Regions from separate parts of the Kitasatospora sp. NPDC056731 genome, predicted to be linked through region 1. Evidence: riboswitches for the same ligand, from Rfam matches in the RefSeq annotation. Region 1 holds a riboswitch; the other holds the start of a gene.
What was found. Region 1 has a riboswitch for S-adenosylmethionine ahead of thrC (threonine synthase). Riboswitches for the same ligand answer to the same signal wherever they lie in the genome.
Positions count from the first base shown of each region.

Region 2: another riboswitch for S-adenosylmethionine. It lies ahead of AB0R04_RS35275 (aminotransferase class V-fold PLP-dependent enzyme); the one in region 1 lies ahead of thrC (threonine synthase).

Region 1 covers NZ_JBFBNR010000051.1:35,755-46,662, forward strand. The annotation lists gene AB0R04_RS33340 (ATP-binding domain-containing protein) at 1-2, shown strand, start outside; gene AB0R04_RS33345 (copper homeostasis protein CutC) at 60-746, opposite strand; gene AB0R04_RS33350 (hypothetical protein) at 804-1,796, opposite strand; gene AB0R04_RS33355 (PadR family transcriptional regulator) at 1,793-2,176, opposite strand; gene AB0R04_RS33360 (hypothetical protein) at 2,287-2,643, opposite strand; gene groL (chaperonin GroEL) at 2,739-4,361, opposite strand; gene AB0R04_RS33370 (cold-shock protein) at 4,708-4,911, opposite strand; gene AB0R04_RS33375 (MoaD/ThiS family protein) at 5,501-5,779, opposite strand; gene thrC (threonine synthase) at 5,821-7,101, opposite strand; SAM riboswitch class I at 7,119-7,255, opposite strand; gene AB0R04_RS33385 (glucosyl-3-phosphoglycerate synthase) at 7,403-8,404, shown strand; gene AB0R04_RS33390 (trehalose-6-phosphate synthase) at 8,455-9,921, shown strand; gene otsB (trehalose-phosphatase) at 9,991-10,830, opposite strand; gene AB0R04_RS33400 (DUF3263 domain-containing protein) at 10,861-10,908, opposite strand, start outside.
Region 2 covers NZ_JBFBNR010000060.1:21,275-32,182, reverse strand. The annotation lists gene AB0R04_RS35315 (Ig-like domain-containing protein) at 1-1,167, shown strand, start outside; gene AB0R04_RS35310 (GntR family transcriptional regulator) at 1,187-1,558, opposite strand; gene AB0R04_RS35305 (ubiquinol-cytochrome c reductase cytochrome b subunit) at 1,665-3,317, opposite strand; gene AB0R04_RS35300 (Rieske 2Fe-2S domain-containing protein) at 3,314-4,366, opposite strand; gene AB0R04_RS35295 (c-type cytochrome) at 4,375-5,184, opposite strand; gene AB0R04_RS35290 (heme-copper oxidase subunit III) at 5,373-5,993, opposite strand; gene AB0R04_RS35285 (hypothetical protein) at 6,389-6,814, shown strand; gene trpD (anthranilate phosphoribosyltransferase) at 6,935-8,011, shown strand; SAM riboswitch class IV at 8,119-8,236, shown strand; gene AB0R04_RS35275 (aminotransferase class V-fold PLP-dependent enzyme) at 8,290-9,669, shown strand; gene AB0R04_RS35270 (Lrp/AsnC ligand binding domain-containing protein) at 9,697-9,978, opposite strand; gene AB0R04_RS35265 (rhomboid family intramembrane serine protease) at 10,020-10,802, opposite strand.

The DNA of each region.
Region 1 (10,908 bases):
GAGGAACCGGGCAGCGGGGGCCGGCCCCACCGGGACCGGCCCCCGCCCGCCGCGCGCGCTCAGGCGTCGATCAGCGCCCGCCACTCGGCGACCTTGGCCGCGTCCACCGGCGTCCGCCAGCCGTCGACCCGCACCGCGCCGCCGACGTGGAAGCCGTCGAAGCCCTCGGCCCGCAGCCCCTTCAGGTGTTCGGCCCGCAGGCCGCCGCCGATCAGGATCCGCTGCCCGTACCCGGGCTCGCCCGCGCGGGCCAGGTCCGCCAGCAGCACCTCGTGCCCGGCGTCGACCCCGGCGGCCGCGCCCGAGGTGAGGAAGGTGTCCAGCCCGGGCAGCGCGCCGACGGCGGCCCGCAGGGCGGCCCGGTCGGCGCTGTGGTCGATCGCCCGGTGGAAGGTCCAGCGGCAGCCGGCCACCGCCTCGGCGACGGCGGCGGTGGCGGCCAGGTCGACGGCGCCGTCGGCGTGGAGGAAGCCGAAGACGAACTCCTCGGCGCCCTCGGCCCGCAACGCGGCGGCCCGGGCGGCCAGTTCGTCCAGGCCGCCGGGCGCGAAGCCGTCCTGGATCCGGAGCATGACGCGCAGCGGGATGTCGACGGCGGCCCGGATCCGGGCGAAGTCCTCGACGGACGGGGTGAGCCCGTCCGCGGCCATGTCGGTGACCAGTTCGAGCCGGTCGGCGCCGCCCGACTCGGCAGCCTGGGCGTCCTGGGGCGTCAGCGCGATGACTTCGAAAATTGGTCTAGACATATCAGTAGGTTGCCACATCCGGCCGGGCCCGGCGAGCACTTCGCCCCACCCCCCGGGTCACGCCAGGCTGCGCCCCTTCCCGGAGCCCCCGCCGAACCGTCCGCCGAGCCCGTCGCCGGTCCCGATCCGGCGCACCGCCACCGCGGCCGCCACCAGGAGCAGCAGCACCGGCGCCGCCATCGGCAGCACGTGCCAGAACCCGCGGCCCTCGCGCCAGATGTTGAACAGGCCCGCGAACATCGTCAGCGACAGCACCGCGACCCCGACGGCCGCCGGCAGCACCCGGCCGCGCAGCGCGGTGAAGGTCAGCAGCAGCGGCCCGATCAGCAGCGCCGCGAACCACTGCATGTCCAGCGGGAAGGTGGAGTCGCCCCAGTGCTGGAGCGCCACCAGCAGCCCGCCCCCGAGGACCGAGGCCAGCGCCAGCCCGCCGGAACGCCAGGAGGCCCTGGGCAGCAACTCCGTCGGCGCTGCGGCCAGCAGCAGCGCCCCCAGCACGAACGGCATGGTGGCCACGCTGCTGTCCCCCACCCCCCAGAGGTCGAATTCCGGCGGCAGCACGACGGCCTTCGCCAGCACGAACAGCGCGGAGACGGCCTGGACCAGCGAGATGACCCGCACCGCCGTCCAGCGCCCCGTCACGACGGCCACCGCGAGCAGCAGCGCGATCACCGGCGGCGCGATGGTCAGGGCGTACGTGAGGTACGAGTCGTCCCAGGTCAGCCGATGGGCGGCCCGCTCCGCATCGCTCACCCACGGCACCAGGGCCGCACCGGCCAGCGCCCCGGCGACCATCGGCGCGGCCAGCGCGAGCACCCGCCCGGCCAGCGAGGAGCCGGTCAGCCCGAGCCGCACCCGCAGCCCGTACGCGGCCAGGTCGAACGCCTCGCGGGCGACGGCCGAGCGGCCGGCCTCCGCCGTGGTGTCGGCGAACACCGCGGCCAGTTCCTCGCCGCGCTCCCGGCGGTAGCGCGGCGGGTAGAACTGCAGCGCCGCCCGCAGCGCGGTCGAAGGCGCCCCCATCGTCGGCGTGGTCATGGGTGTGGTCATGCGAAGAACCCCCTCATCATCGACTTCCCCTCCGGCTCCGGCTTTCCCTGCAGCGCCGACAGGACGTTCGCGAGACGGCGCTCCGCCTCGGTGGCGACGGCCCGCAGCCGCTCCGCCTCGGAGGCCAGCGCCTCCCGGCCGACGCTGGTCAGCGCGTAGCTGCGCCGCGCCCGCCCGTCCACGACCTCCTCCGCGGCGACCTCGATCAGCCCCTGCTGGAGCAGCCGGTCGAGGGCGCCGTACAGGGTGCCGGTGCGCATCTTGACCCGGCCCTCGGAGATCGCGGCGATCTCCTGGATGAGGGCGTAGCCGTGTCTCGGGGCGTCCGCCAGGGCGGTGAGCAGCAGCAGCGTCGGCTCCTGCATCGAGCGTTCAGTCATACGACTACATATATCGTCAACCTACCTATAGGTCCAGTACTCCCGCCGACCGGTCCACCACGCGGACCACGAGCGCGCTACGAGCGGACCAGAAGCGGGCCAGGAGCTGGCTACGAGAGCTCCCCCACCGGCGCGACCACCGCGCCCTGCTTGCCGCACACCCAGTGCGGCTCCGGCCCCAGCTCCGGCTCCACGCCGAGCGCGTGCGGGTCCCCGTCGGCGGCGCAGGCGGTGCACAGCGGCCAGCGCCCGTACGCCTCCAGCAGCGCGTCCTGGACGTCCTGGGCGACCAGCCCGAGCACGTACTCGGTGCCGTCCGGCCACTGCTCCAGCCACCAGCGGCGGTGCGTCACGGCCTGCTCCACCAGGGAGACGACGGCGGCGTCCGCCACGTCCCGCGCGGTGAGGTCGGCCAGGATCAGCGCCCGCGCGTTGTGCAGCGCGGTCTCGATGTCGTCGGAAGCCATCTGTCCATTCTCCGGTAGAACGCCGTGTGGGCGGCCCCCCGAAGGGGACCGCCCACACGATCAGGAACCAACTGATCCGATCGGTGTGATCAGGATCAGAAGTCCATGTCACCGCCCGGCATGCCGCCGCCGGCGGCCGCAGAGGCCTTCTCCGGCTTGTCGGCGATGACGGCCTCGGTGGTGAGGAACAGCGCCGCGATGGAGGCGGCGTTCTGCAGCGCGGAGCGGGTCACCTTGGCCGGGTCGATGATGCCCTCGGCGATCAGGTCGACGTAGGTGTTGGTGGCCGCGTTCAGGCCGTGACCGGCGGGAAGGTTGCGCACCTTCTCCACCACGACGCCACCCTCCAGGCCGGCGTTGGTCGCGATCTGCTTGATCGGGGCCTCCAGCGCGACCTTGACGATGTTGGCACCGGTGGCCTCGTCGCCCTCCAGCTCCAGCTTGTCGAAGGCGACCGAGGCCTGCAGCAGCGCGACGCCACCACCGGCGACGATGCCCTCCTCGACGGCGGCCTTCGCGTTGCGGACGGCGTCCTCGATGCGGTGCTTGCGCTCCTTGAGCTCCACCTCGGTGGCCGCGCCGGCCTTGATGACGGCCACGCCGCCGGCCAGCTTGGCGAGGCGCTCCTGGAGCTTCTCGCGGTCGTAGTCCGAGTCGCTGTTCTCGATCTCGGCGCGGATCTGGTTCACGCGGCCGGCGACCTGCTCGCTGTCACCGCCACCGTCGACGATGGTGGTCTCGTCCTTGGTGATGACCACCTTGCGGGCGGTGCCCAGCAGGTCGATGCCGGCGTTCTCCAGCTTGAGGCCGACCTCCTCGGAGATCACGGTGCCACCGGTGAGGATGGCGATGTCGCCGAGCATGGCCTTGCGGCGGTCGCCGAAGCCCGGGGCCTTGACGGCGACGGACTTGAAGGTGCCGCGGATCTTGTTCACGACCAGGGTCGACAGGGCCTCGCCCTCGACGTCCTCGGCGATGATGACGAGCGGCTTGCCGCTCTGCATGACCTTCTCCAGCAGCGGCAGCAGGTCCTTGACCGAGCCGATCTTGGAGTTGGCGATGAGGATGTACGGGTCCTCGAACGTCGCCTCCATGCGCTCCAGGTCGGTCGCGAAGTAGGCGGAGATGTAGCCCTTGTCGAAGCGCATGCCCTCGGTGAGCTCAAGCTCCAGGCCGAAGGTGTTGCTCTCCTCGACGGTGATGACGCCTTCCTTGCCGACCTTGTCCATGGCCTCGGCGATGAGCTCGCCGATCTGGGTGTCGGCGGCCGAGATGGAGGCGGTGGAGGCGATCTGCTCCTTGGTCTCCACGTCCTTGGCCTGCGCCAGCAGCTGGTCGGAGACGGCGGCGACGGCCTTCTCGATGCCGCGCTTCAGGGCCATCGGGTTGGCGCCGGCGGCGACGTTGCGCAGACCCTCGCGAACCAGGGCCTGGGCGAGCACGGTGGCGGTGGTGGTGCCGTCACCCGCGACGTCGTCGGTCTTCTTGGCGACCTCCTTGACGAGCTCCGCGCCGATCTTCTCGTAGGGGTCCTCGAGCTCGATCTCCTTGGCGATGGAGACACCGTCGTTGGTGATCGTGGGGGCGCCCCACTTCTTCTCCAGCACGACGTTGCGACCCTTGGGGCCGAGCGTGACCTTCACTGCGTCGGCGAGCTGGTTCATGCCACGCTCAAGGCCGCGGCGAGCTTCCTCATCAAAGGCGATGATCTTGGCCATCAGAAGTGGTCCTCCGGGACACGGTCGACTGCTCGGACCAAGGGGTGCCCGCGACGGACGGCCCTGGTGTGCGGGGGTCCTTTCCCCTACCGCTCCCGGGGGCCTCACCGACCCGGTCCGCTGTCACTCTCACGCTGTGAGTGCTAACGCCAATGATTAGCACTCCGGGTGGTCGAGTGCAAGCCCAATCGCGATCCCGCGAGCCGTCCGGGGCGCTCCCGCCGACCCGCGCAACTCCCCGCCGGGGAACGCCGACGGGCCCGCACGACGCGTGTCGTACGGGCCCGTCGAGAAGCGAGTGGTCACCAGCCGTGGGCCGCGCCGAGCTCCTGGGGTCGGAAGGGGGTCACACCGCGGCGCGGACCATGTCCGCCTGCGGGCCCTTCTGTCCCTGGGAGATCTCGAACTCGACCCGCTGGCCCTCCTCGAGGGTGCGGTAGCCGTCCATCTGGATCGCGCTGTAGTGGACGAAGACGTCCGCACCACCGTCGACCGCGATGAAGCCGTAGCCCTTCTCCGCGTTGAACCACTTGACGGTGCCCTGAGCCATTCCGAACTCCCCTAGTGCTGTGCTGGCCCTTCACGCGCCCGCAGGTCGCGGGCCCGGGTCTGGTTTGAAGGCCGGCCCGGGGAACCCCCCCTGGGCGCAGCCGTGCACGCCGCAGTCCTCCGCCGGGGGTGCCTGACGGCGCCCTGTGAGCGGGTGATTACGTCGACCGCGGCTGAATGTATCCGGATCGACGCCCTCTGCAACAGGGTCAGCTGCGGGGAATTCCGGCACCGCGCCAAGGGGCAGGACGGGCGAAAGCGGGAGGAATTCGGCATTTCACGCCGGACATAGCGGACGGATTACTACAAATCCCCGCGGGAATTCTGACATCTGGCTGACATGTTTCACGGCCCAGGCACCAGACCGGTCTCAGCGGCCGGACGACCGTCCGGCGATTCGCGGGTGATTCGCGGGTGAGGATGAGGGGAAGCCCTGTTCCCAACCGAGCCACACTCTACTCCGACTTGACCCCGCCATATTCCCGCCGAAATACGGCCGGCCGTCCGTGCGTACGGAGAACGGAATTCCGTACGCGCGGACGGCCGGTCGGACGAACGGCTCGGGCGGGGTGCCCGGATCGGGGCGCGGCTCAGCAGCCGCCGGCCACCGCCGGGATGATCGAGACGCTCGCGCCGGCCGCGATCCCGGTCGCCAGGCCCTCGGCGAAGCGCACGTCGTCGTCGTTCACGTAGACGTTGACGAAACGGCGCAGCTTGCCGGCGTCGTCCAGGATGCGGGCGGCGATCCCCGCGTGGTTCTTCTCCAGGTCGGCGATGACCTCGCCCAGGGTGGCGCCCTCGGCGGCCACCTCGGCGGCGCCGCCGGTGTAGGTGCGCAGGATGGTGGGGATACGGACGTTGGCGCTCATGGTTCTCCTAGCGGGTGCGACCCAGCGGGGTGGGGGGTGTTTCAGGCGGACGCGAGGCCGGCGTCGTGGAAGGACGCCAGGGTCGGGCGGATGACAGCGGTCATCCCGGCCCCGGCGACGGCGTCCAGGGTCTTCAGGCCGTCGCCGGTGTTGATCGCGACGGTCTCCTTGGACGGGTCCAGCTGGCCGGTCTCCACCAGCTTCTTCAGCACGCCGACGGTCACCCCGCCCGCGGTCTCGGCGAAGACGCCCTCGGTCCGGGCCAGCAGCCGGATCGCGTCCACCACCTCGGCGTCGGTGACGTCCTCGACCGCGCCGCCGGTGCGCCGGGCGATGTCCAGCACGTACGGGCCGTCCGCCGGGTTGCCGATCGCCAGCGACTTGGCGATGGTGTCCGGCTTGACCGGGCGGATCACGTCCTGGCCGGCCTTGAACGCCGCCGACACCGGCGAGCAGCCCGCCGCCTGGGCGCCGAACACCTTGTACGGCCGGTCCTCGACCAGGCCGAGCCTGATCAGCTCCTGCAGCCCCTTGTCGATCTTGGTCAGCTGGGAGCCGGAGGCGATCGGGATGACGATCTGCTCCGGCAGCCGCCAGCCGAGCTGCTCGCAGATCTCGTACGCCAGCGTCTTGGAGCCCTCGCCGTAGTAGGGGCGCAGGTTGACGTTGACGAAGCCCCAGCCCTCGCCGGCCGGGTCGCCGATCAGCTCCGAGCAGAAGCGGTTCACGTCGTCGTAGTTGCCCTCGATGCCGACCAGCTCGCCGCCGTACACCCCGGCCATGACGACCTTGCCCTGCTCCAGGTCGTGCGGGATGAACACGCAGGACTTGAAACCGGCCCGGGCGGCCGCCGCGCCCACCGCGCCGGCCAGGTTGCCGGTGGAGGAGCAGGAGAGCGTCGTGAAGCCGAAGGCCCGCGCGGCCTCGATGGCGCAGGCCACCACGCGGTCCTTGAACGAGTGGGTCGGGTTGCCCGAGTCGTCCTTGATGTGCAGCTGCGCGGTGAAGCCCAGCTCACGGCCCAGGTTGTCCGCCTTGACCAGCGGGGTCCAACCGGGGTTCAGGTTGGGCTTGGTGGCGACGTCGGCCGGGACGGGCAGCAGCGGCGCGTAGCGCCAGATCGAACTCGGGCCGGCCTCGATCCGGCGGCGCAGCGCCTCGGCGCCCTCGCTGCCGAAGTCGTACGCGATCTCCAGCGGGCCGAAGCACTCCAGGCAGGCGAAGCTCGGACCGAGCGGGAAGCGGGTGCCGCACTCCCGACAGGACAGCGCGGTGGCGGGGCCGAGGTCCACGGATGCGGGTGCGACAGTGTCGATAGCCATGATGGCGGAGGCCTCTCTCCTCATCTTCCCCGTGGCACGGTCGCGCCACAGGCCGGAATTGGCACCTGTCCCGCCGGGGCCTGTCGACAGACAGCCGCGCGAGAAGGTTGCCGGGACGTCAACGGGCCGTTCCCTCAGTCCCTCTGGATGAGCTTGTGAAATTGTGGTGGTGCTCAACGGCGACCCCGACGTGCAAAGGTCCGGCCGCTGTACGAAGACTGTATCCGAAGGCGTCAACCCCGAACGGGATCGTCCGCCACGCGAGATGGCGCGTCCCACCGACCCCGCCGAGGAGAGTCCCGTGCCCGCCGAACCGACCCCCGCGCTGCTCCCGCAGGCGGCGTCCTGGCTGCGCCGCCGCTCGTGGAGCGCGGTCGACCGGCCGGTGCACGCCCTGCTGGAAGCCAAGCGCCGGACCGGCCACACGGTCAGCGTGGTGCTGCCCGCACTGGACGAGGAGGCCACCGTCGGCGACATCGTCCGCACCATCCGCCGCGAGCTGATGGAGCGCCTCCCGCTGGTCGACGAACTCGTCGTGATCGACTCCGGCTCGGCCGACGCCACCGCCGCCGTCGCCGCCCGGGCCGGCGCCCGGGTGGAGTACCGCGACGCGATCCTGCCCCGGCTGCCCGCCGTCCCCGGCAAGGGCGAGGTGCTCTGGCGCTCGCTGCTGGTCACCCGCGGCGACATCGTCTGCTTCGTCGACGCCGACCTGCGCGAGTTCGACCCGGCCTTCGTCTCCGGCATCCTCGGCCCGCTGCTCACCGAACCGGACATCCAGCTGGTCAAGGCCATGTACGACCGGCCGCTGGAGACGGAGGGGGCGGTGGTCCCGGCCGGCGGCGGCCGGGTCACCGAACTGGTCGCCCGCCCGCTGCTCAACCTGCACTGGCCGGAACTCGCCGGTTTCGTCCAGCCGCTCGGCGGCGAGTACGCGGCCCGCCGCGCGCTGCTCGAACGGCTCCCCTTCCCCACCGGCTACGGCGTCGAACTCGGACTGCTGGTCGACGCGCTGGAGACGGTCGGGCTGGACGCCCTGGCCCAGGTGGACGTCGGCGTCCGGCACCACCGGCACCAGGACGGCCAGGCCCTCGGCCGGATGGCCGCCACCATCTACCGCACCGCCCTCGAACGCCTCGACCGCACCCACCGGCTGAAGGCCTCGGCCGACCTCGTCCACCCGCTGCTGACCCAGTTCACCCGCGACCCGCAGAGCCGGGAGTTCACCGCCCACACCCACCCGGTGACCGCCCTGGAACGCCCGCCCATGCACACCGTGCCCGAGTACGCGACCCGACACTGAACACCCACCGAAAGGGTTTGCCGCTCCGGAGCCCAGGCAACGTACCAAATATGGGCGATCTCACGACCGAACGTTCGAGTGCGACCGGCACCGCCCCCGTCCTGGTGGCCTCCAATCGGGGACCGGTGTCGTTCAGCACCGCGGACGACGGCACGCTGACCCTCCGCCGCGGCGGCGGAGGCCTGGTCTCCGGCCTCTCCGCCATCGACGACCCCGACGCCGTCTGGGTCTGCGCCGCCCTCGGCGCCGCCGACCGACAGGCCGCCAGAGAGGCCCCGGACGGCCGCCTCGACCTCGCCGGGCACGACGTGGGCGGCCAGGCCGTCCGCATGCTGGACATCGATCCCGACACCTTCGCCCGCGCCTACAACGGCGTCGCCAACTCCACCCTCTGGTTCGTCCACCACCTGCTCTACGCCACCCCCACCGCCCCCGCCTTCGACGCCGGGTTCCGCACCGAGTGGGCCGCCTACCGCGCCTACAACGCCGCCTTCGCCGAGGCGCTGGCCGCCGAGGCCGCCCCCGGGGCCGCCGTGCTGGTCCAGGACTACCACCTCTCGCTGACCCCGGCCCTGCTCCGCGCCGCCCGCCCCGACCTGCGGATCGGCCACTTCTCGCACACCCCGTGGGCCCCGCCCGAGTACTTCCGGCTGCTGCCCGACGACGTCGCCGAGGCCGTCCTCACCGGCATCCTGGGCGCCGACCGGGCCGGCTTCCTGACCCGCCGCTGGGCGCTGGCCTTCGCCGACTGCTGCGCCGACCTGCTCGGCGCCGAGGTCGACCGGGACGCCATGACCGTCACCCACGCCGGCCGCACCACCCGGCTCGGCGTGCACGCGCTCGGCGCCGACGCCGACTTCCTGCGCGAACGCTCCCACCGCCCGGACGTCGACGAACGCCTCGCCGCCCTCCGCGAGGCCGTCGGCGGGCGCCGCACCATCGTCCGGGTCGACCGCACCGAGCTGAGCAAGAACATCGTCCGCGGCCTCCAGGCCTACCGGCACCTGCTGCGCACCCGCCCCGAATGGCACGACCGGGTGGTGCACATCGCCTTCGCCTACCCCTCGCGCACCGACCTCGCCGAGTACCGCGCCTACACCGCCCAGGTCCAACGGCTCGCCGAGGACATCAACGCCGAGTTCGCCACCCCCGCCTGGCAGCCGCTGATCCTGCACGTCGACGACGACTTCCCGCGCTCCCTGGCCGCCTACCGGCTCGCCGACGTGGCCCTGGTCAACCCGATCCGGGACGGCATGAACCTGGTCGCCAAGGAGGTTCCGGTGGTGTCCGACCACGGCTGCGCCCTGGTGCTCTCCCGCGAGGCCGGCGCGTACGCCGAACTCGCCGAGGACGCGCTCACCGTCAACCCGTACGACGTCATCGCCACCGCCGACGCCCTGCACGCCGGCCTCACCATGCCCGAGGAGGAGCGCGCCGACCGCACCAAGCGCCTCGCGGCGGCGGCCACCGCGCTGCCACCGCAGCAGTGGTTCCTCGACCAGCTCAACGCGCTGTGAACCGGCTCGGCGCGCTCTGAGCCGGCTCGACGCGCGCTGAACCGGCCCGACCGCGCGCTGCCGCCCGGCTCAGCCAGCGCCGACGGCCGCGCCGAGCGCCGCGAGCAGTTCCACCACGCCGGCCGGGCCCGCGACCACCAGGTCCGCCCGGTCGGCGAGCTCGCGCACCGGCGCGTCCCCCACCGCGCCGCTGCACACCAGCAGCCCCGCCACCCCCTCGCCGCGCAGCTTCTCCACCGCCGCGAAGGCCGCCACGTCCCCCAGGTCGTCCCCCGCGTACAGCACCGAGCCGGCCCCGCGCTCGCGCAGGAAGCCGGTCAGCGCCGCGCCCTTGTCCACCCCCGGCGGCCGCAGCTCCAGCACCAGCCGCCCGGGCTCCACCACCAGCCCGTGCCCGGCCGCCAGCTCGCCGACCGGCGCCCGCAGCAGCTCCAGCGCCTCCTCGGGCGCCGCCGTGCGCCGGGTGTGCACCGCCAGCGAGCGCCCCTTGTCCTCCAGCCACGTCCCCTCGGGCGCCCCCGCCGCCGCCAGCAGGCCCGGCAGCGCCACCCGCGCCCCGGCCACCCCGGGGTGCACCGGCGGCGCGGTCACCTCGCCGTCCTCCCAGCGCTCGGCGCCGTAGTGCCCCAGCACCACGACCCCGGGCAGCCCGTCCAGGCCGCCGTACTCCGCCGCCAGCGCGGCCGGCCGCCCGGTCACCACCACCACGGCCCGCACCGCCGGCACCAGCGCCCGCAGCGCGGCCGCCGCCCCGGGATGTGCCCGCGCCCGATCGGGGTCCGCCACGATCGGCGCCAGCGTCCCGTCGAAGTCCAGCGCGATCACCGCCTCGCCCGGCGCCGCCAGGATCGCCCGCAGCCCGTCCCGCCCGGCAGCCGTGACCGGCGCCCACTTCTCGTCAAAGCCCATGCCCGAGCCCTACCCCGCGGCCCCCTCCCGCTACCGCGCGGACCGCCGGGCCTCCCGGATCCGGCGCAGCCGGTTCAC
Region 2 (10,908 bases), on a different contig from region 1:
GCGGTCGGCCCCCACCGGATCGACGCGGCCGTGCTCGTCCATCTCTCGGCCGAGGGCGTGGGCAAGGTCGACCCCTCCAAACCGGTCACGGTGACGTCCGTGCCCGGCAGCCGGCTCACCGACGTCACCGTGACCGGCCCGGACGGCCGGGTGGTGGCCGGTCAGCTCGCCGAGGACCAGCGCAGCTGGCAGACCACCGGCCGGCTGAAGGCCGACACCGACTACTCGGTGCGGATCGCCGCCGACGACGGCAAGGGCGGCCGCGGCGACACCACGGCGGACTTCAGCACCCTCGCCGCCCAGCGCCTGCTCACCGCCAAGCTGGGCCCGGACTCCTCCGGCAGCGGCATCTACGGCGTCGGCCAGCCGCTCACCGTGCAGCTCTCCGAGGCGGTGCAGGACCCGCAGGCCCGCCAGGAGGTCGAGCGCGTCCTGACCGTCAGCTCCCAGCCCGCCGTCACCGGCGCCTGGTACTGGGTGGGCGACAAGGAACTGCACTTCCGCCCGCAGGAGTACTGGCCGGCCGGCACCACCGTCTCGCTGGCCTTCGACGGCACCGGCGTCCGGATCACGGACGGCCTCTACGGCGGCGACCGCAGCACGCTGGGCCTGCGGATCGGCGCACGGGTCGAGACGGTGGTCGACGCGGCCGCCCACCTGCTCACCCTCAGCCGTGACGGCGAGCTGCTCCGGAGCATCCCGGTGACCACCGGCAAGCCCGGCTTCGACACCCGCAACGGCGTCAAGGTGGTGCTCGGCCAGGAGCGGTCCGTCCGGATGAACGGCGAGACGATCGGGATAAAGGCCGGGAGCTCGGAGTTCTACGACCTCAACGTGGAGTGGGCCACCCGGGTCACCTGGAGCGGCGAGTACGTCCACGCGGCGCCCTGGTCGGTCCGCTCGCAGGGCCTGGAGAACGTCAGCCACGGCTGTACCGGCATGAGCACCGAGAACGCCAAGTGGTACTTCCAGAACACCAGGGTGGGGGACCTGGTGACGGTGGTGAACAGCCGCGGGGCCACCATGGAGCCCTTCGGCAACGGCTTCGGGGACTGGAACGTCTCCTGGACGGACTGGATCAAGCACAGCGCCCTCGGACAGCCCGTCAGCACCACCGTGCCGTCCTCCCAGGCCCACGCCTCGGGGATGATCCGCCCGGAGGCCTGAGGGCCCCTGGAGCGCCTTCTCAGGCCTCCTGGTAGGCCAGCCGCAGGGCGGCGTCCACGGCGGCCAGCGCGTCCGCCCGCGGGAGTCCGAGCCGGGTCGCCCGCTCGGCGTACTCGGCGGCGGCCGCGGCGGCCAGCCGGTGCGCGGTGTCGCCGGTGGCCGCGATCAGCGTGCCGCGCCGGCCGTGGGTCTCCACCACGCCGTCCGCCTCCAGTTCCCGGTACGCCCGGGCGACCGTCCCGGCGGCCAGCCCCAGCTCCTCGGCCAGGGCCCGGACGGTGGGCAGCCGCAGCCCGGTCGGCAGTTCGCCGGAACGGGCCCGCTCGGCGATCTGGGCCCGGATCTGCTCGTACGGGGGAGTGGCGGCGGCGGGGTCGACGGACAGCTGCACGGGAGCTCCTGGAGGGTGCGGACGGGGGACGGGAAAGCCCGAGGGCCGCTGACCAGAAGAACTCTGGTCAGCGGCCCTCGGGTGTGACGCTGCGGGGCGTACGGGATCAGTGGTGGCCGTGGCCGCTGGTGATCTCGTGGTGCTCCTCGGAGGTCGGCTTGGGGATCTGGGCGCCGCCGCCGTAGAAGCCGCGGGACAGCTTGGCCCGGGTGCGGCCGATCAGGCCGGCCTTGCCGGCCACGCCGTTCTCGTCCGTCTGGGCCGGCAGCTCGACCGGCTGGACCTGCTCGTGCGCGGTGAGCTTGTACAGGTCCTTCTGCGGCAGCTGGGCGTGCACCTCGACGAACTCGCCGTGCGGCAGGCGCTTGATGACGCCCGTCTCGCGGCCGTGCAGCACCTTCTCCTTGTCCCGGCGCTGGAGGCCGAGGCACCAGCGCTTGGTGATGATGAAGGTGATGACCGGCACCGCGAAGAAGCCGACGCGGACGAAGTAGGTGATCGAGTTGATCGACAGGTGCAGGTGGGTGGCGAACAGGTCGTTGCCACCACCGACCAGCAGCACCAGGTACAGGCTGATCCAGGCGGCGCCGAGCGCGGTGCGGACGGGCGCGTTGCGCGGGCGGTCCAGGATGTGGTGCTCGCGCTTGTCGCCGGTGATCCAGCTCTCGATGAACGGGTAGACCGCGATCGAGACCAGGACCAGCGGGAAGATCATCAGCGGGATGAAGACACCCAGGTTCAGGGTGTGGCCCCACAGGCCGACCTCCCAGCCCGGCATGACGCGGATCAGGCCTTCGGAGAAGCCCATGTACCAGTCGGGCTGGGCGTCCGTGGACACCTGGTCCGGGCGGTACGGGCCGTACGCCCAGATCGGGTTGATCGTGGCGATCGCCGAGATGGCGGCGATCAGACCGAACACCAGGAAGAAGAAGCCACCGGCCTTGGCCATGTAGACCGGCATCAGCGGCATGCCGACGACGTTCTTCTCGGTCTTGCCCGGGCCCGCCCACTGGGTGTGCTTGTGGTAGAAGACCAGGATCAGGTGCGCCACCAGCAGGCCGAGCATGATGCCCGGGATCAGCAGCACGTGGATCGTGAAGAAGCGCGGCACGATGTCGTGGCCGGGGAACTCGCCCCCGAACAGGAACATCTGGATGTAGGTGCCGACCAGCGGGACGGCGAGGATCGCGCCTTCCATGAACCGGATACCGGTACCCGACAGCAGGTCGTCCGGCAGCGAGTAGCCGAAGAAGCCGTCGAACATGCCCAGGATCAGCAGCAGGAAGCCGAAGACCCAGTTGATCTCACGCGGCTTGCGGAACGCGCCGGTGAAGAACACGCGCATCATGTGCACGAGCATCGCGGCCACGAAGACCAGGGCGGCCCAGTGGTGGATCTGCCGGATCAGCAGACCGCCGCGGATCTCGAAGCTGATGTCCACCGTCGAGGCGTACGCCTCGGACATCCCGATGCCCTTGAGCGGCACGTACGAGCCGTTGTAGACGACCTCGGCCATCGACGGCTTGAAGAACAGCGTCAGGTAGACACCGGTCAGGATGATGATGACGAACGTGTAGAGGCAGATCTCGCCCAGCATGAAGGACCAGTGGTCCGGGAAGATCTTGCGCAGGTTGGCCTTGGCGAGGGAGTAGATCCCCACCCGGCCGTCCGTCCAGTCAGCAGCGGCCTCCCACTTGTTGGCGGGCTTGGCGCGCGTGCTGGCGGGCTTGGCGGCACCGGTGGTGCTGCTCGTACTCATCGAGCACGCTCCCAGTAGCTCGGGCCGACGGGCTCGTCGAAGTCGCCGGTGGCGACCAGGTAGCCCTTCTCGTCAGTGATGATCTTCAGCTGCGGCAGCGGGTGGCCGGCCGGGCCGAAGATCACGCGCGCGCCGTCCGCCAGGTCGAAGGTCGACTGGTGGCAGGGGCAGAGCGCGTGGTGGGTCTGCTGCTCGTACAGGCTGATCGGGCAGCCGACGTGGGTGCAGATCTTGGAGTAGGCGAGGATGCCCTCGAAGGCCTTCTCCCGCGACCGGTCGTCCTTGATGTCGTCCGGCGCGATGCGCACCAGCATCAGGGCGTCCTTGGCGATCGCCTGCTGGAAGTCCTCGTCGTGGACGTGCAGACCCTCGGGCATGGCGAAGGTCAGCGAGCCGATGACGATGTCCTCGGCCTTCATCGGCAGGTTGGTGTTCATGTTGATGAGCTGCAGGGGCTTGGCCGGGGTCGCCTCGTTCCAGCCCGTCTCCTTCAGCTTCTTCTCGGGCAGCGGCCCGAGGTCGCGGAGCAGGACCACGCCGGAGAGCGGGACCAGCGCCATGGAGCCGATGAGGGTGTTGCGGATCATCTTGCGGCGGCCGAAGCCGGACTCGGCGGCACCGGTCTTGAACTGCTCGATGACGTCCGCGCGGACCTCGTCGTCAGCCTCGATCGGGTGGCGCTCGGCCGGCAGCTCGACGTCCGACATCAGCGTGCGGGCCCAGTGGACCGCACCCGCGCCGATCATGAACAGCGCGACGCCCAGGGTCAGGCCGAGCGCGAAGTTCAACGCGCTGACATGACCGAGCGGGAAGATGTAGACGATCCTGTCCGGGTCGATGGCCACGTACGAGGCGATGAAGCCGATGGTGGCGAGCATCGAGACCACGAACATCAGCGAGACCTGACGCTCGGCCCGCTGGGCGGCCCGCTCGTCGATGTCGGTGCGGCGGGGCTCGTGGGCCGGAAGGCCCGGGTCGGCGAACGGGTCGCCGTGTGCGGCGACGTCACCGGCGGAGCCGTGTGACTCCGGCAGCTTCTCTTCTGACATGTCGTGGCTCATGACTTCTTGGCCTTGGTGGTGTGGGCGGCGACCCAGATCGCGACCGCGATGAGCGTGCCGAGACCGAAGATCCAGCCGAACAGACCCTCGGTCACCGGACCGAGGCTGCCGAGCGTGAGACCACCGGGGTTGGGCTCATCGGAGGTGGTGTGGCGGACGAAGGCCACGATCTGCTTCTTCTGCTCCTCGGGCATGGTGGTGTCCGGGAACGACGGCATGTTCTGCGGGCCGGTCTGCATGGCCTCGTAGATGTGCTTGGCGTCCACGCCCTCCAGCGACGGGGCGTACTTGCCCTTGGTCAGGGCACCGCCCTGGCCGGCGAAGTTGTGGCACTGGGCGCAGTTGGTGCGGAACAGCTCGCCACCCTTGGAGATGTCATCCGGGTTGGTCGAGGTGTACTGCTCCGGGGTCGGCGTCACCGGGCCGGGGCCGAGCGAAGCGACGAAGGCGGCGAGCTGGTCGATCTCCGCCTGCGAGTAGATGTTCTTCTTGCGCGGCACCTGGGCGCCGGGCTGCTGGGCCGGCATGCGGCCGGTACCGACCTGGAAGTCGACAGAGGCGGAGCCGACGCCGACCAGGCTCGGACCGTCGCTGCTGCCCTGGCCGTTCAGGCCGTGGCACGAGGAGCAGCCCACGGCGAAGAGCTTCTTGCCCTCATCGATCGCGAGCGACTGCGCGGCGACGTCGGCCTGCGCCTTGTCGGCGGGCGCGAACGCGGCGTACAGCCCCCCGGTTGCCGCCAGGGCGAGAAGTAGGACGACCAGCGCCGCCAATGGGTGGCGCCGTCGTGCGGAGAGCTTTTTCACGGAATAACCCCGGTGTCAGGATCTGGTCGACTGGTGGGTGCACCCGGCGGCCGGTCTGGCCGGCACGAGGCTGCCTGTCTAGGGCTGCGCGCGCGGTCGGTCGGTGGGAGCGTCGCCCACCGGCAGAATCGGCCCGACGCCGGTGAGGGCGGGGACCGAAGCCGGTGGCCAGCGACCTGATCAGCTGGTTACTTGATCAGGTAGATGGTCGCGAACAGGCCGATCCACACGACGTCGACGAAGTGCCAGTAGTACGACACGACGATCGCGGCGGTGGCCTGCTCGTGCGTGAAGCGCTTGGCTGCGTACGTCCGTCCCAGGACCAGCAGGAAGGCGATCAGACCACCCGTCACGTGCAGACCGTGGAAGCCGGTGGTCAGGTAGAACACCGTGCCGTACGGGTCGGAGGACAGCGAGAGGCCGTCCTTCTTGACCAGCTCGGTGTACTCGAAGATCTGGCCGCCGATGAAGATCGCGCCCATCACGAAGGTGATGACGAACCACGAGCGGAGCTTCTTCACGTCCCCGCGCTCGGCAGCGAACACGCCGAGCTGGCAGGTCAGCGAGGAGAGCACCAGGATCGTGGTGTTGACCGAGGAGAAGGGCACGTTGAGGGCGTGCGCCTTCTCGGTCCAGAACTCGGCTCCCTTGACGGAGCGGAGCGTGAAGTACATCGCGAAGAGGGCCGCGAAGAACATCAACTCGGAACTGAGCCAGACGATCGTTCCGACGCTGACCATGTTCGGCCGGTTGACCGATCCGTGCGCGTGCCCGGTTTCTACTGCTGTTGCTGTCGCCACGACGGACATTATGTCGGTCCCTTATTCCGTCTTCACGCCGGGGGGTGTCCCTCGGAGTGTCCGGTGCGTGCGGTATGCCCCCCTGAGGGGCGGTGGGGGACCCCAATGGCGGCTGAGCAGCGGCGTGTCCCTTTTCTGACGGTTCCTCGAAGGGGCCCGCGACCCCGTTGCCCAGCGCGTCGTTGCACGCTTGGCGGAGCCTCCGGGGGTAATGCGCGGGCCCCTTATCGGCCGTACGGGTGGTCTGGACGGGTCCGGGTGACGGGCCGTCCTCCGGGCGGGTGAGTCGCAGGCGCGGCGGCTTGAGGAGGAAGGTCCGCGAGGGGGACTCGGCGACGGGTGATCGGGAGTAGCATCCGGATCAGGCGAACGTGGTCCGGATCACACTTGAGGGAGCAGGGCCCATGGCGTACACGACCGACGAGACGCTCACCGTCCTCGTCTACAGCGATGACCGCAACACCCGCGAGCAGGTGCTGACGGCACTCGGCCGCCGGCCCGTCGAGGACCTTCCGGAACTGTCCTACCTGGAGTGCGCGACCACCCCGGCGGTGCTGAAGGCACTGGAGAAGGGCGGCGTGGACCTCTGCATCCTGGACGGCGAGGCGGTGCCGGCCGGCGGGCTCGGGCTCGGCCGCCAGCTCAAGGACGAGATCTACGGCTGCCCGCCGGTACTGGTGCTGATCGGCCGGCCGCAGGACTCCTGGCTGGCCGCCTGGAGCCGGGCCGACGCCGCGATCTCCCGCCCGGTGGACCCGGTGGCGCTGGCCGAGGCGGTGGCCACCCTGCTGCGGGCACGGCTGGCCAAGCGGGCCCCCGTCAGCCGCTGAAGGGTGCCGTCTCACGACTAGAGAAGACGCCGCCGCGGGAACCCGACTGGTCGATAGGCTGACTCCATCCGTACGGACGTCCCCCCGACGCGGGGAACCCGACAACAGCTGGAGTCAGCCATGGTGAACGTGAACCCTGCGAACGGTGGTACCGCACCCGCGCAGGTGGTCCGCACCTGGCCGGACGTCCTGGCGGCGCTGTTGAAGGGGGAGGACCTCGACCGCTCGGCCACCGCGTGGGCGATGGACCGGATCATGAGCGGCGAGGCGTCCCCCGTCCAGGTGGCCGGGTTCATGGTGGCGCTGCGGGCCAAGGGCGAGACGGTCGACGAGATCACCGGCCTGGTGGACGCGATGTACGCGCACGCCGAGCCGCTGGACATCCCCGGCCCGGCCGTGGACATCGTCGGCACCGGCGGGGACCGGGCCAAGACCGTCAACATCTCCACCATGTCGGCGATCGTCGCGGCCGCGGCCGGCGCCAAGGTGGTCAAGCACGGGAACCGGGCCTCCTCCTCGGCCAGCGGCTCCTCGGACGTGCTGGAGAAGCTCGGCGTCCGCCTCGACCTGTCGGCCCGGCGGGTCGCCGAGATCGCCGAGGAGGTCGGGCTGACCTTCTGCTTCGCGGCCAAGTTCCACCCGTCGATGCGGCACGCCGCCACCGCCCGGCGCGACCTCGGAGTGCCGACCGCGTTCAACATCCTCGGCCCGCTGACCAACCCGGCCAAGGTCACCTCGCACGCGATCGGCTGCTTCGACACCCGGCTCGCCGCACTGATCGCCGGCGTGCTCGCCCGGCGCGGCTCGACCGGCCTGGTCTTCCGGGGCGACGACGGCCTGGACGAGCTGACCATCACCACCACCTCACAGGTGTGGATCGTGCGGGACGGGACCGTCACCGAGACCACCTTCGACCCGCGGGACGTCGGCGTCGAGCTGGTCGGCATCGAGGCGCTGCGCGGGGCGGACCCCTCGTACAACGCCGAGGTCGCGCGCCGGCTGCTGGCCGGCGAGCGCGGGGCCGTACGGGACGCCGTCCTGATGAACACGGCGGCGGCGCTGGTCGCGCTCGACCTGGGCGAGGCACCGCTCACCGAACAGCTCGCGGCCGGCATGGCACGGGCGGAGCGGGCCATCGACTCGGGCGCGGCGCAGGAGCTGCTGCGGCGTTGGTCGGAGGCCACCAGCCGGGTGTGAGGCGGTACTTGAGAGCCCGTGCCGCAACGTCGGCGCGGGCTCCTCGACTGTCCGGATGGTGGATGTCTGTTTGACCACTCGCTGGGCGCGACCTAGAGTCTTGGCCAGGTCATGAGTGACAGCGTCAAGCCCCAGCTTGCTGTCCGGCAACCCTCCGTCCGTGGCGGGGTGCCCTGGGTGAGGACCGGGTCGCTCGGCGAATCGTCCGTGCGGCAAGCGCGGACACCCGACGACTTAGCACTCCCGGGGTCCCACACCCCCAGAAGGAGTGCATCCTCATGTCGATCGCCACCGAACTCTGCGCCCCCCTCGCCGTCCTCGGCCACGACGTCCAGGTCCCGCTCGCCAGCGGCGAGAAGGTCGGGTACGCGGCCCTCGACTACGCGGCCAGCTCCCCGGCGCTCCAGCGGGTCTGGGACGACGTCTCCGCCTACGCCCCCTACTACGGCAGCGTGCACCGCGGCGCCGGGTACCTCTCCCAGCTGTCCACCGACCTGTTCGAGCAGAGCCGCCGCACCGTCGCCGAGTTCCTCGACCTGCGCGAGGGCGACCAGGTGGTCTTCACCCGGGCCACCACCGACTCGCTGAACCTGCTCGCCGCGGCCGTCCCGGCCGGGACCCGGGTGTTCGCCTTCGAGACCGAGCACCACGCCTCGCTGCTGCCCTGGGCGCACGCCGGGCTCGACGTCCACTACCTGCGCGCGCCGCGCTCGCACGCCGAGGCGGTCGCCGCCCTGGACGCCGCGCTCGCCGAGGCGCCCGAGGGCCCCAAGCTGCTCTGCGTCACCGGAGCCTCCAACGTGACCGGCGAGCTGTGGCCGGTCGCCGAGCTGACCGGGACCGCGCACCGGCACGGCGCCCGGGTGGTGCTGGACGCCGCCCAGCTGGCCCCGCACCACCGGGTCTCGGTGCGCGAGCTGGACGTCGACTGGATCGCCTTCTCCGGCCACAAGATCTACGCGCCCTTCGGCGCCGGTGTGCTGGCCGGCCGGGCGGACTGGCTGGACGCGGCCGACCCGTACCTGGCCGGCGGCGGGGCGACCCGGACGGTGGCCCGGGAGACCGACGGCTCGGTGGCCGTCCAGTGGCACTCCGGCCCGGCCCGGCACGAGGCCGGCTCGCCGAACGTCATCGGCGCCTATGCGATCGCGTCGGCCTGCCGGGCGCTGAGCGAGGCGGGCTTCGACGCGCTGGAGGCCCGGGAGCGGCAGCTGATCGCCCGGCTGACCGCCGGGCTGGCGGAGATCCCGCAGGTCAAGGTGCTGAACCTGTTCGGCGCCGAGGCGGCCCGGGTGGGCGTGCTGTCCTTCGTCGTCCAGGGCTGGAACAGCTCGCACTTCTCGGCCGCGCTGTCCGCCGAGTACGGCATCGGGGTCCGCGACGGCCTGTTCTGCGCGCACCCGCTGCTGCGCACCCTGCTCGGGGACGAAGAGGTCTCCCCCTCCGAGTGCGGGGCGCCCGAGCCGTCGCTGCCCGGCGAGCGCAGCCTGAACGCGATCCGGGTGAGCTTCGGGGCCGGGACCCCGGACGAGCACGTCGACCGCTTCCTGACCGCCGTCCGCGAGCTGGTCACGGACGGTGCCGCGTGGAACTACCGCAACGAGGGCGGACGCTGCGTCGCCACCGTGCAGGTCGACCGGGGGCGTCGGCAGGGCTGAGGGGCCCGGTCGGCAGGGCTGAGAGGCCTACTCGTCCAGGCCGAGGGCGAAGGCGGCCTCGAGGTCGTGCTGGGAGTAGGTGCGGAAGGCGATCTGGGTCTCGGTGTGGGCCACGCCCGGGACCTTGTTCAGCCGGCCCGGGATGACCGCGGCCAGATCGTCGTGCCTGCGCACCCGGACCATCGCCACCAGGTCGTAGCCACCGGTCACCGAGTACACCTCGCTGACGCCCTCGATGGCCGCGATGGCCTCGGCGATCTCCGGGATGCGGTCGACACTGGTCTTGATCAGGACGATGGCGGTGATCACTGTTCGGGCTCCTTTGTGGGGTGCCGCCAGCGTATCGGGCGTCAGCCGGGTCGTCTCGGGGGGTGGCTGACCACCGTGCAGGCGTAGAGGAAGCCCGCCGAGAAGCCGATCACGTGGACCAGATAGGCCACCCCGGGCCCGGCCGAGTGGACCGACCACCACTGCAGGGCGAACCAGAGGCCGAGCACCAGCCAGGCCGGGAAGCGCAGCGGCAGGAACAGCAGCAGCGGGACGAGCGTTGTCACCCGGGCGCGCGGATGGAAGCGCAGGTAGGCGCCGAGGACGGCGGAGATCGCGCCGGAGGCGCCGATCAGCACCCGGGTGGAGCCCGGGGAGTGCGCCTCGGCGAGGGCGAAGCCGTACGTGGCCAGGCTGCCGGCGGCCAGGTAGAAGAGGGCGAACCGGGCCCGGCCCAGCCGCTGTTCGACGGTGGGGCCGAAGACGTGGAGGAAGAGCAGGTTGCCCAGCAGGTGCAGCCAGCCCGCGTGCACGAAGAGCCCGGTGAGGACGGACAGCGCCGGGTGCTTGCCCGGGGTGGGCGCGGCCGGGCAGCCCGGGGCCGGGTCGGGGGCCTGGGCCAGCTGCTCGGCGGTCAGCGGGCGGCCGGCCAGCACCTCGGCGGGGATGACGCCCCAGCGCTGCTCGTACCGCTGCTCCGCGCAGAGCCGGGACTGGCCGGTGCCGTACAGCGGATTGAGCCCGGCGGCCGGGCCCAGCAGGAACACCAGGGTGTTGACCGCGATCAGGGCGTAGGTGACCGCCGGGGCGGGCACGGACGGGCGTTCGCCCCGCGCGTCGGTGTGCCCGGGGGCCGTCAGTGCCATGCGGCCAAGCATCCCTCCGTGTCGGGCGTGTGACACGGCCTTGTACGGCAGGTGGACTAGCCCGCTCGTTCTCCTGACTGGTGGCCGGGATGGTTGCCTCAGGCAA